Regions from separate parts of the Paenibacillus sp. GXUN7292 genome, predicted to be linked through region 2. Evidence: riboswitches for the same ligand, from Rfam matches in the RefSeq annotation. Region 2 holds a riboswitch; each other region holds the start of a gene.

Evidence for each region. Region 2 has a riboswitch for cyclic di-GMP ahead of ACRRU2_RS25730 (S-layer homology domain-containing protein). Riboswitches for the same ligand answer to the same signal wherever they lie in the genome.
Region 1: linked by a shared signal. The riboswitch ahead of ACRRU2_RS09310 (methyl-accepting chemotaxis protein) and the one ahead of ACRRU2_RS25730 (S-layer homology domain-containing protein) in region 2 are both predicted to bind cyclic di-GMP.
Region 3: linked by a shared signal. The riboswitch ahead of ACRRU2_RS20040 (transglutaminase domain-containing protein) and the one ahead of ACRRU2_RS25730 (S-layer homology domain-containing protein) in region 2 are both predicted to bind cyclic di-GMP.

The regions. Positions count from the first base shown of each region.
Region 1 covers NZ_JBOZWO010000008.1:12,104-15,258, forward strand. Annotated here, with positions in the region: gene ACRRU2_RS09300 (nucleoside hydrolase) at 1-559, shown strand, start outside; gene rbsK (ribokinase) at 621-1,571, shown strand; cyclic di-GMP riboswitch class I at 1,818-1,903, shown strand; gene ACRRU2_RS09310 (methyl-accepting chemotaxis protein) at 2,009-3,155, shown strand, end outside.
Region 2 covers NZ_JBOZWO010000050.1:21,249-24,403, forward strand. Annotated here, with positions in the region: gene ACRRU2_RS25730 (S-layer homology domain-containing protein) at 1-1,597, opposite strand, end outside; cyclic di-GMP riboswitch class I at 1,709-1,794, opposite strand; gene ACRRU2_RS25735 (GntR family transcriptional regulator) at 1,852-2,562, opposite strand; gene ACRRU2_RS25740 (sugar kinase) at 2,569-3,155, opposite strand, start outside.
Region 3 covers NZ_JBOZWO010000028.1:24,382-27,536, reverse strand. Annotated here, with positions in the region: gene ACRRU2_RS20045 (PDZ domain-containing protein) at 1-1,278, shown strand, start outside; cyclic di-GMP riboswitch class I at 1,349-1,437, shown strand; gene ACRRU2_RS20040 (transglutaminase domain-containing protein) at 1,451-2,938, shown strand.

The sequences.
Region 1 (3,155 bases), on a different contig from region 2:
CGAAGCGCCGCTTTATGTTGTGGCCATTGGGGCGATTACGAATGTAGCTTCCGCCATTTTGTTAGCGCCAGAAATTATTAATCATATTGTCGTTGTTTGGCTAGGCGGACATGCGCTGCATTGGCCGCAAACAAAGGAGTTTAATCTGGTGCAGGACGTTTGGTCCGCCAGAACGGTGCTGGATTGCGGTGCTCCGCTTGTGCTCATTCCATGTGCAGGTGTCGCTTCACATTTGATTACAAGCCTGCCTGAAATTAATGAGTATGTTAAGGACAAGGGGGCTATCGGACAATTTCTGGCGGAGCGCTATGAATCGTGCGCTAACGATCATTTTGCCTATTCTCGTGTCATTTGGGATATTTCAGCTATCGCTTGGCTGCTTCAGCCTGAAGCAGTGCCTACTGATATTGTTCATAGCCCTGTTTTAACGGATCAGGTAACGTGGAGCGTTGATCACAGCAGGCATCTGATTAGAGTTGCAAATTTCGTTAACCGTGATATGGTTTTTAAAGATTTGTTTGGAAGATTGGATGCTGCATACAGGGAAGGCAAGTTATAATAAGGTACGTGTTAAGTTTGTTTGTTCAACTTTTAAAAGTACATGAGGAGCAAAACTTGTGATGGGAAAAACGCCTGTAATTGCCGTGTTAGGCAGCTTAAATATGGATATTGTAGTAAAAAGCTCAAGATTTCCGGTACCTGGGGAAACGATATCTGGTCAAGAGGTGCATTTTGTTCCGGGCGGCAAAGGCGGCAATCAAGCGGTCGCGGCTGCTCGTTTAGGCGCAGAAGTGCGTATGATTGGGTTTGTAGGAAATGATTCGTTTGGTGACGATTTGCTGCGTTCGCTTGCAGAGAGCGGAGTGAATACAAATGGGGTTCAGCGAGCACCGTTTGCTACAGGCATTGCTTCCATTGTTCTGGCTGACAACGACAATCAAATTATTGTTGTGCCAGGAGCTAATGGCTATTGCTTGCCTGCCAATATTACTGATTTGGAAGAACAAATTGCTGCAGCGGATATTTTGCTGATGCAGTTGGAGGTGCCGTTAGAAACGATCTGCTGTGCAGCTGAGCTGGCTAAAAAACATCATAAAACGGTTGTGCTAAATCCTGCGCCTGCTATGAAGTTGCCTGATGAGCTGCTGCAGCTCGTTGACTATATTACACCGAATGAGACTGAACTATATGCTTTGACTGGGCTGAAAGCAGATGAAGCATCGCTTGAAGAGGCGATTGATTCGCTGCTGGCACAAGGTCCTGGCTGTGTAGTTGCTACACTTGGAGAAAAAGGCTCGATCTATAAGCAGAAGAACAAGACTGCGCTGCGCATGGCAGCTTATCAGGTAGAAGTGGTCGATACGACTGGTGCAGGCGATTCGTATAACGCCGCTCTTACATTTGGCATTGCTTCCGGTTATGATGAGGCAGCTCAGCTGCAGCTTGCCACTAGTGTATCCGCACTGGCTGTGACACGCTTCGGCGCGCAGCCCGGCATGCCGACGATGGAGGACGTGCAGCAATTTCTGGGCAACAATAATGAAGAGAGAAATTACAATTTCTCGGGTTGATAATGCAGGAAAGACCACATAAATAGCAGCATCGATTGCTTTGGATAGTCTTGCAATTTTTGTTCAATCGGCCTCCACTCGAAATGACGAGTGGGGGTTAATTTGTTAGTTTGGAGTTAGTGCCGGGGCGAAAAATGACGGATCAGAAGTAAGATGAGGGGTCTTTAGTCTCGCTAAAATAAAAAATATTCCCGGAAGTAGGAAGGAATAACCAGAAAAACATCGAATTAAGTGTACGTCAGAAAAAATCGAAAAAGGCAAACCCACTGAAAAGTGGCGACGCAAAGCTACAGGGGCTAAGGTCTTAGAAACTATGCCTGCCAGTTACCGTAAACGTGGAAAGTCAAACCTCCGTTTTCGGGGGTTTTTATGCATTTTTTTGAGCATACAACGGAAGGTAATGAGCACGGCTAGACATCCAGGAGGGAACAACGAAATTGACAAGTGAAAAAAATCGCATCATGCTGTTATTGACAGTGATCGTTCTCATTGTATCGATTATTGTGCATTTTCTCCATCGTTTTTTCAGTATATCCGACTATTGGTCAGGAACTCATGGGATTCATTTTGATGAACAAATCAGCTTGGTCACTAATATGTTTTTGATCGCCCCCGTTATATTTTTTACAGCTGCGCTGGTACTCTTGCGCACAAATCGAGATCATCCCTATGTCCCTTTAATGAATACACTTGCCATTACTTTCAGCAGCATCTCTATGATTGCTGGCGGGGAAGGGATGGTCGAGTATCATTTTTCTATATTTATGGTCCTAGCCATCGTAGGGTACTATGAAAAAATTACTCTCATTGTGATCATGACTGTTTTATTTGCAGTACAGCATATAGCGGGATATTTCTTTTTGGGTGCATATGTTTATGGAGTAACGGAATATCCGTTTTCCATGGTGGCAATTCACGCCTTATTCTTAATTGGAACCGCGGGCGCTATCATGTGGCAGATCATGCACAAAAGAAGGCTGCAAACGGATCTGGACGAAAAAGTACATAAGCAGCAAATTTTAAATGGCATCATGGAAAGGCTTTCTTGCAGTGCAGATAAGCTGTTTCAGGCTGCGTCGCAATTGAACAGCAATTACGAATCTAATCGGCGAGCCATTAAAGGAATGGTCAAACATATTCAAGACATTTCAAGCGGCGCCACAACACAAAAAAGACAAACCGAGGAAAGTTCATTGGCTATTCAGGAAATCGCCTCCGGTGTTCACCAGATTGCGGAAACATCGCGTACAGTTTCCGATATTTCCATAAAAACAGCAAACGAAGCCACCGAAGGAAATATTATGATCAATAAAGTTGTTGAACAGGTGCTGCGAATTAGCGAAAAGGTCACTATATCTTCTGAAAAAATAAAAATGTTGAGTCGTCGATCTGAAGAAATCAAAGGAATGGTTCATTTCATCACCCAAATCGCCTCCCAGACCAATTTACTTGCTTTGAACGCGGCGATTGAAGCGACAAGAGCCGGCGAAAATGGCGATGGATTTGCTGTAGTTGCGCACGAGGTAAGGAAATTGGCGGAGCAATCCGTAGATGCGGCGAGTAAAATTACGGGGATTATCAATT
Region 2 (3,155 bases):
CGCTAGAAAACTTAATTTCCAACTCGACCTCAGTCAAATCAGCTTCCTGTACCTCAAAATGCTTCAGCACCGCCTGCAAAGCATCTGCCTTGCTCATACCATCCGTCCATGCAGCCTGTTCAAACAGTTTGGCAAAAGACTTCTCAGCTGCTTCAGCGGAAAGCTTCTCAGAGCCGCGCTCTATCAGGGACTTGGATTTGCCATCGTCGAAGCTGTACTCAGCTTTAATCTTCAGTCCGTCTTTCAGCTTCAATTCAAGCTCAAACTCTTTAATGCCATATTTCGCTTCTTCTTTATTTGATTCTTGCTTATGCTTGGAGTCAATTTTGACTTTGCTGCCATTCGAAAACTTCACTTCAGCCTCAAGCCGCTCATAGCTGCCGTCCTTTACACCCAGTGCCTGCAAAATTTGAGCCTGAATTTCTTCTTTAGACAATTGAGGCGTTAAATTTGCTTCCTTTAGGAAGGTTTTCAGCTCCTCGACAGCTGCAGCGCCTTTCAGCTTTTCTTTCTTGCCATTGCTCCACATTTCAATTTCTGCTTTTACTTTTCCTTTATTGCTCTTGTACTCCAGCTCGATGCCGGTTTTGCGGTCATTGACAAGCTTTATTTCAAGCTCATTAATTCCTGCTGCCGCCTCGTCTGCATATTCTTTACTAATAATGCTGGCCTTCCATATTACACCATTCTTGCTCATTAGCACTACGTTGTCGCCTGCAAGTATTCCTGCTGCTGTAATAAAACGATCATGGAATGCTACAGGAAAGTCTGCTGCAATTGTATAAGTCAGCGTATCGCCGTTGAAGCTTTTTACAACCATTTTAATAAGCTTATTATTCGTACTGTCAGCTTCCACACTTACAACTTTTCCTGTTACCGTTACAGAACCGTCTTGCTCCTGCAGGTTTTCACCAGTACGCTCCAGCAAAGAAGCAAGCTCTGCGCGTGTCACACTGCGTTGCGGCTTGAACGTTTCATCCGGATAACCGGAAATAATGCCTTGCTTAACTGCTACATTCACATATCCGATCGAACCCGCCGGAATTGCCTTCACATCTTTGAAATCCGGCTCTACCGACATAAGCGCAAGCGCCTCTTCCTGAAGTCCAAGCGCTTTTACTAATAAAGAAGAAACCCATACGCGGCTAGCCGGCTTTTCCGGGTCCAGCTTGCTCTCGGACGTATCGAACAAGCCTTTTTCAAGCGCAACGATAATGTATCCTCTTGCCCATTTGTACTGTTTATCGATCTTCTGCGCATCGGCAAATAGCAGCTTTCCGCCTTCGGTTTTAGCCTTCGCTTGCTCCTCCAGCCCCATCAGGCGAACAGCTGTCACGACAGCTTCAATACGGCTGACAGGCTTATTAGGACGGAAGCTGCCATCCTCGTATCCGGACAATATTTGTTTATACTTCATAAAGCCAATGGCTTGATTAGCCCAGCTTGCCTCAGCAGAATCGCTGAATTCAAATATAATTTCATCCCTTTGCTGCTCATTCTCTTCTGCTGTCTGCTCCTGCGCAAAGCTATGCCCTGCAAAGGAAAGCATTAGCACCATGCAAATCATCAGCTTTGTCAGTAGACGCATTTTTTTCATGTTGACATCATCTCCTCTATTGTTTTCATGCGATTGCTGCGAAACGCTTAATAGGCACAAAAAAAAGAGCTTATCCAGTTGCAAATAGATAAGCTCATGCTTCATCACTCTATCGGCAACTGGCTGGCATGGTCGAAATGACTTTAGCCCCTGTAGCTTTGCGTCATTACCTTTCGGTAATTTTGCCTATTAAATTATTCGCTGTCCATAATTATACAGGAAGATATCCTGTTCTAATATGATTATTAAAAAATTTAAATATAATCAATATGATAGGGCATGATGATAGTGTTGTAATACGCCACACTATATTCTATTAATTCCCCGTTCTCATCATAGGAAAAACGCAGACGCTTAAGCAGCATCGTCTGCTCGCTTACCTGTAAATATGCCGCTACCTCAGCCGGAGCTGCCTCTACGGCGAATTGATCCTGGAATTTCATTAGCATTATATTCTGCTCTTTAATTAGCTCATACAAGGACTGGCTATTTAATTGCTCCAGGCCGATGCTGCTTAGATCTGCGGATAAATAATGCGTAAAATGTGTATACGGCGCCTCGTCCAAATAATAAATCCGCTCGATTCGCACGCTCTGCTCACCGAATAGCTCATACACCTCGGACTGTTGCGCATTATGCTCGATAGAAGCCGACAGCCATTCCTTCTCGAGCTTATGCCCTTTCTCTTCGAGCAATTCCGTGAATCGCTTCCCTTTAATGCGCCCGGCAATCGCATCATTGCGAATAATTTTTGTGCGCTTGCCGCTTTTCGTTTCGAGAAAGCCTTCCTGCACAAGCTCTTTGACTGCATTGCGAACAGTGATCCGGCTCACCTTGAATTCCTCAGCCAGCTCAGGCTCCGAAGGGAAATTCGAATGAAGCGGATAGACACCGTGCAAAATACGGTCCTTCATAATATTTTTTATTTGCAAATATAAAGCTCCCTTTTCCTGATTCAGCTTCATCGTCCATTACCTCTCAATATCTCTTACTGTTTGGTTCATAGCATAAGCTGCAGCCTGGTTAATATCATGTACGTTTGCCATAGGCGTATCGCCCGCGACGGTATGAGCCAGCATGCCTGCTGCGACTGCAAATGCGATAATTTCGCCGGAAGCCAGCTGCTCCAGCACGCCATGCACGATGCCGCTAGTAAAAGCATCGCCTGCACCAATTCTATCATAAACAGCAAAGCGGTTCGCATCTGCAAAGGAAAAAGCTTGTTCCCTATAAATATAGCCTAACAGCGAATGAGTATTGTCTGGATGGATCGTACGCTGAGTACCAGCTATAACAGCGATATGATAGGCTTTTGCCACTTGCGGAATAAGCTCTAGCAGCTGCTCCTTGCGCGCTTCTGCTTGGCTCTGCATTCCAAGCACATGCAAAGCGTCCTTTTCATTCATCAGCACAATATCCGCCAGCTGCAGCATTTCCTCATAATGGGGCCGAGCGGCTTCATAGCCGTTTTTCCCCCATAACGACGGGCGATAGTTGCAATCAAAAACAACTTTTCCCCCTTTATTTTTAACAGCTGCTGCCAGCTGCTTCATTTGAC
Region 3 (3,155 bases), on a different contig from region 2:
TGGTTGGGACAATTCGGCGAAGCATTGTTGCAGCTAGTTACACAGCCTTTTTACTATTTGGCCATACTTTTTATCGTGCTGCAAATGACAAGGCAAATGAGATTAGAGCGGCAAATGTTTGCAGTCAAGCTTCATGACTGGAAGGTTCTGACCATTAAAGCTATTTTTGCTGGTCTTGTGATTGGTATTGCCGCATCAATCATTGGTATATGGATCGGTGCAGCTTTAACAGCTTCGGCTTTGTTATGGCTGTGGGGGATAGCGGCAGTGCTGCTGCTCATTCGCGTAAGGTATTTATGTTTTGCATACAGTGCTGGCCTTATTGCTATTCTGCAATGGGGATTCAGCTTTACTCCGCTAGCAGAGCGTGAGGATTGGCTGGGTTCAGTAGTGAAATCTTTGACAGAAATAGAAGCGGCGTCTTTATTGCTGCTCGTTGCCTTACTGCATCTTGCAGAAGCACTGCTAGTACGCTGGCAAGGCTCCAACTTGTCAACACCGCTTTTTCTAGAGGGCAAACGAGGCAAGCTTGTAGGGGGGTATATGCTGCAAGGATTCTGGCCTGTTCCTTTATTTTTGGTAGTGCCAGCAGCGAGCGGCGGCTTGACCTTGCCCTGGGATCCGCTTTTTTCGCTAGGCAGCGGTCATAGCAACTGGACGATAATTGCATTTCCGGTCATGATAGGCTTTACTGAGCTGACACGTTCTATGCTGCCGGAGCAAAAAGCGAAAGCGGCATCCAATAAGCTTATTATTTACAGCATAATTATTGTGGTGCTTGCTATTGCTGCTTGGCAGTGGGCACCGGTGCTGCCGGTTGCAGCTGCTGCGGCTATTTTACTGCATGAATGGATGGTATGGAGCAGCCAGCGCCATGAAAATGCCCGTTCGCCTCTATACGTACATGACAGCAGAGGCTTACGTATACTTGGCATAGTGCCTCATACGCCTGCTCATACGATGGGTCTGCTGCCCGGAGAAATTATTGTAAAGGTTAACGGCGAAAAGGTGTATACAAAGGAACAGCTGTATGCAGCCCTCATGATAAATCCTGCTTTTTGCAAGCTTGAGGTGCTTAATAGAGAGGGAGAAATGAAGTTTGCGCAGCGCGCACGCTATGCCGGAGAACACCATCAACTAGGGGTAATACTGGCACCGGACGAGCAGGCAACATACTATGCACAAGAAAGCCGAAATCTTTCTTTGCTAGGAATGTTGAAATCTGCACGTACTGCAAATCGACGTAAAATTTTTACAAATCATAGTGATATTGAGTAGCAAAATATGCTAAAATAGTAGTATAAATTTCAATTAATAGATTAGTAGAGTGAATGGTAAAACGACACTCAAACGATAATGGCAAACCCGCCGAAAGCCGGGGACGCAAAGCTAAAGGGCCTCAATCTCTATTTTGAGAAGTGGCAGCCAGCTACCGAAAGGGGAAGTCGACGTGAAGCTGACTAAACGTATTCAACAGCTGTATTCATTATGGGGAAAGAAACTCATTGCCACATCGATTGCACTAACAGTGGCGGCTTCTGCAGCGCCTATCGCTGCTTCAGCATCGGCAGTAGTACAGTTCAAGGATACAACAAACTTCTGGGCTGCTGAATCTATTGATTGGGCAGTAGGCCAAGGTATTGTTAATGGTTATTCTGATGGTACATTCAGACCTAATAATAAAGTAACGCAAGCAGAGTTTTTAAGCATGCTGCTTCGCGCGTTTGAAGTAGATGGCCTGCAGCGTCAAGATAATGCCGCGTGGGACGAGCCTGTTTGGCAGTATGCCAAACAGATGAACTGGGATTTGAAGGATCGTTACGCAGCTGTAAGCCGTGGCGGAGTAGCAACGATTATAGGCAATGCGCTTGGTTATGCATGTTCAACGAATGAGAACATCCAACTGCTCTATGACTATAATTTGTCGAATGGAAAGCATAGCAAAACAATCGAAGGCTATGCAGCTAACGATGGGCTTACTCGCGCAGAAGCGGTTGTGTTTTTACGCAATGTAAAGGCATCAGTAAGCGATCTAAAAGCAAAGCCTGCAAGTGCTGCTCCAGCATGTCCGGCCATAGAAGATCCAAATGCAGAGATTACGCCTTTAAAGCCGCAAGCTCAAGGCAATTATAAAGTATCAACAACAGTCACGAATCAAAGTAAGATTATATTAAGTGGATCGTTTGCCTTAGAGCGTGCTGTTTTAGTCCGCATTACAAAAGGCAAAACAGAAGAAAAGGAAGTTTACGTATCCAAAGGCAAGAAGCTTGAAGTTCCTATTTTCTTGCGCCACGGAGCGGGCTCCTATAAAGTTGAAATTTACGAGAAGGATGTAAATGCTTCTGGCAGCTATAAGAGTGTCGTATGGGGCGATACAGCATTTACAGTAACTAATAAAGATACGAGAGATTGGCAGTATTTGCTGCCTACACAATATGCAGAGAGCGATCATCCAACTATTATTGCTCTAGCTGAGAAGATTACTAAGGGACTAACTACAGATCTTGAGAAAACAAAAGCTATTCATGATTGGGTAGCCAAAAATATTGCTTACGATGTGAAAAGCTATTTGGGCAATGATCTAGTTAATTACTCAGCGATAGATACATTAAACCGTAAAGAAGCGATTTGCAGCGGCTATGTGCATCTTACAGCAGCGCTCAACCGTTCAATAGGCATTAAAACTAGAATTATTAACGGTACAGCCATCTGGGCAGAGGATGGAGAAACTTGGTCCAACACTACTAAGCAAGATAATCATGCTTGGGTAGAAGTGTTGGTTGGCGGCAAATGGGTCATTCAAGATCCGACATGGAATGCCGGCTATGTTGATTTTGACAAGCAAGTATTCAACTTCAAATATAGCGATAAGTATTTCAATCCTACAGCACAACAATTTGCACTAACACATCGCAAAACAGAAGAAAGCCCATTCTAAAATAATGTTAATCCCAGCCTGGATAGGATCCGGTTGGGATTTTTTTTGAATTATAAGAATTTAGAAGTTTGTGATCCTACACTGATGCGGACACTGATGACCGTTAGCGCTCTTTTTTCGCCAACTTCCACTTTCTAGCGGTCAGAAATGTCCGTTAGCGGGAAAAAAGCTAGAGAATCCGGCGGGATCTTCTTCTAACGGTCATAAGTGTCCCGTA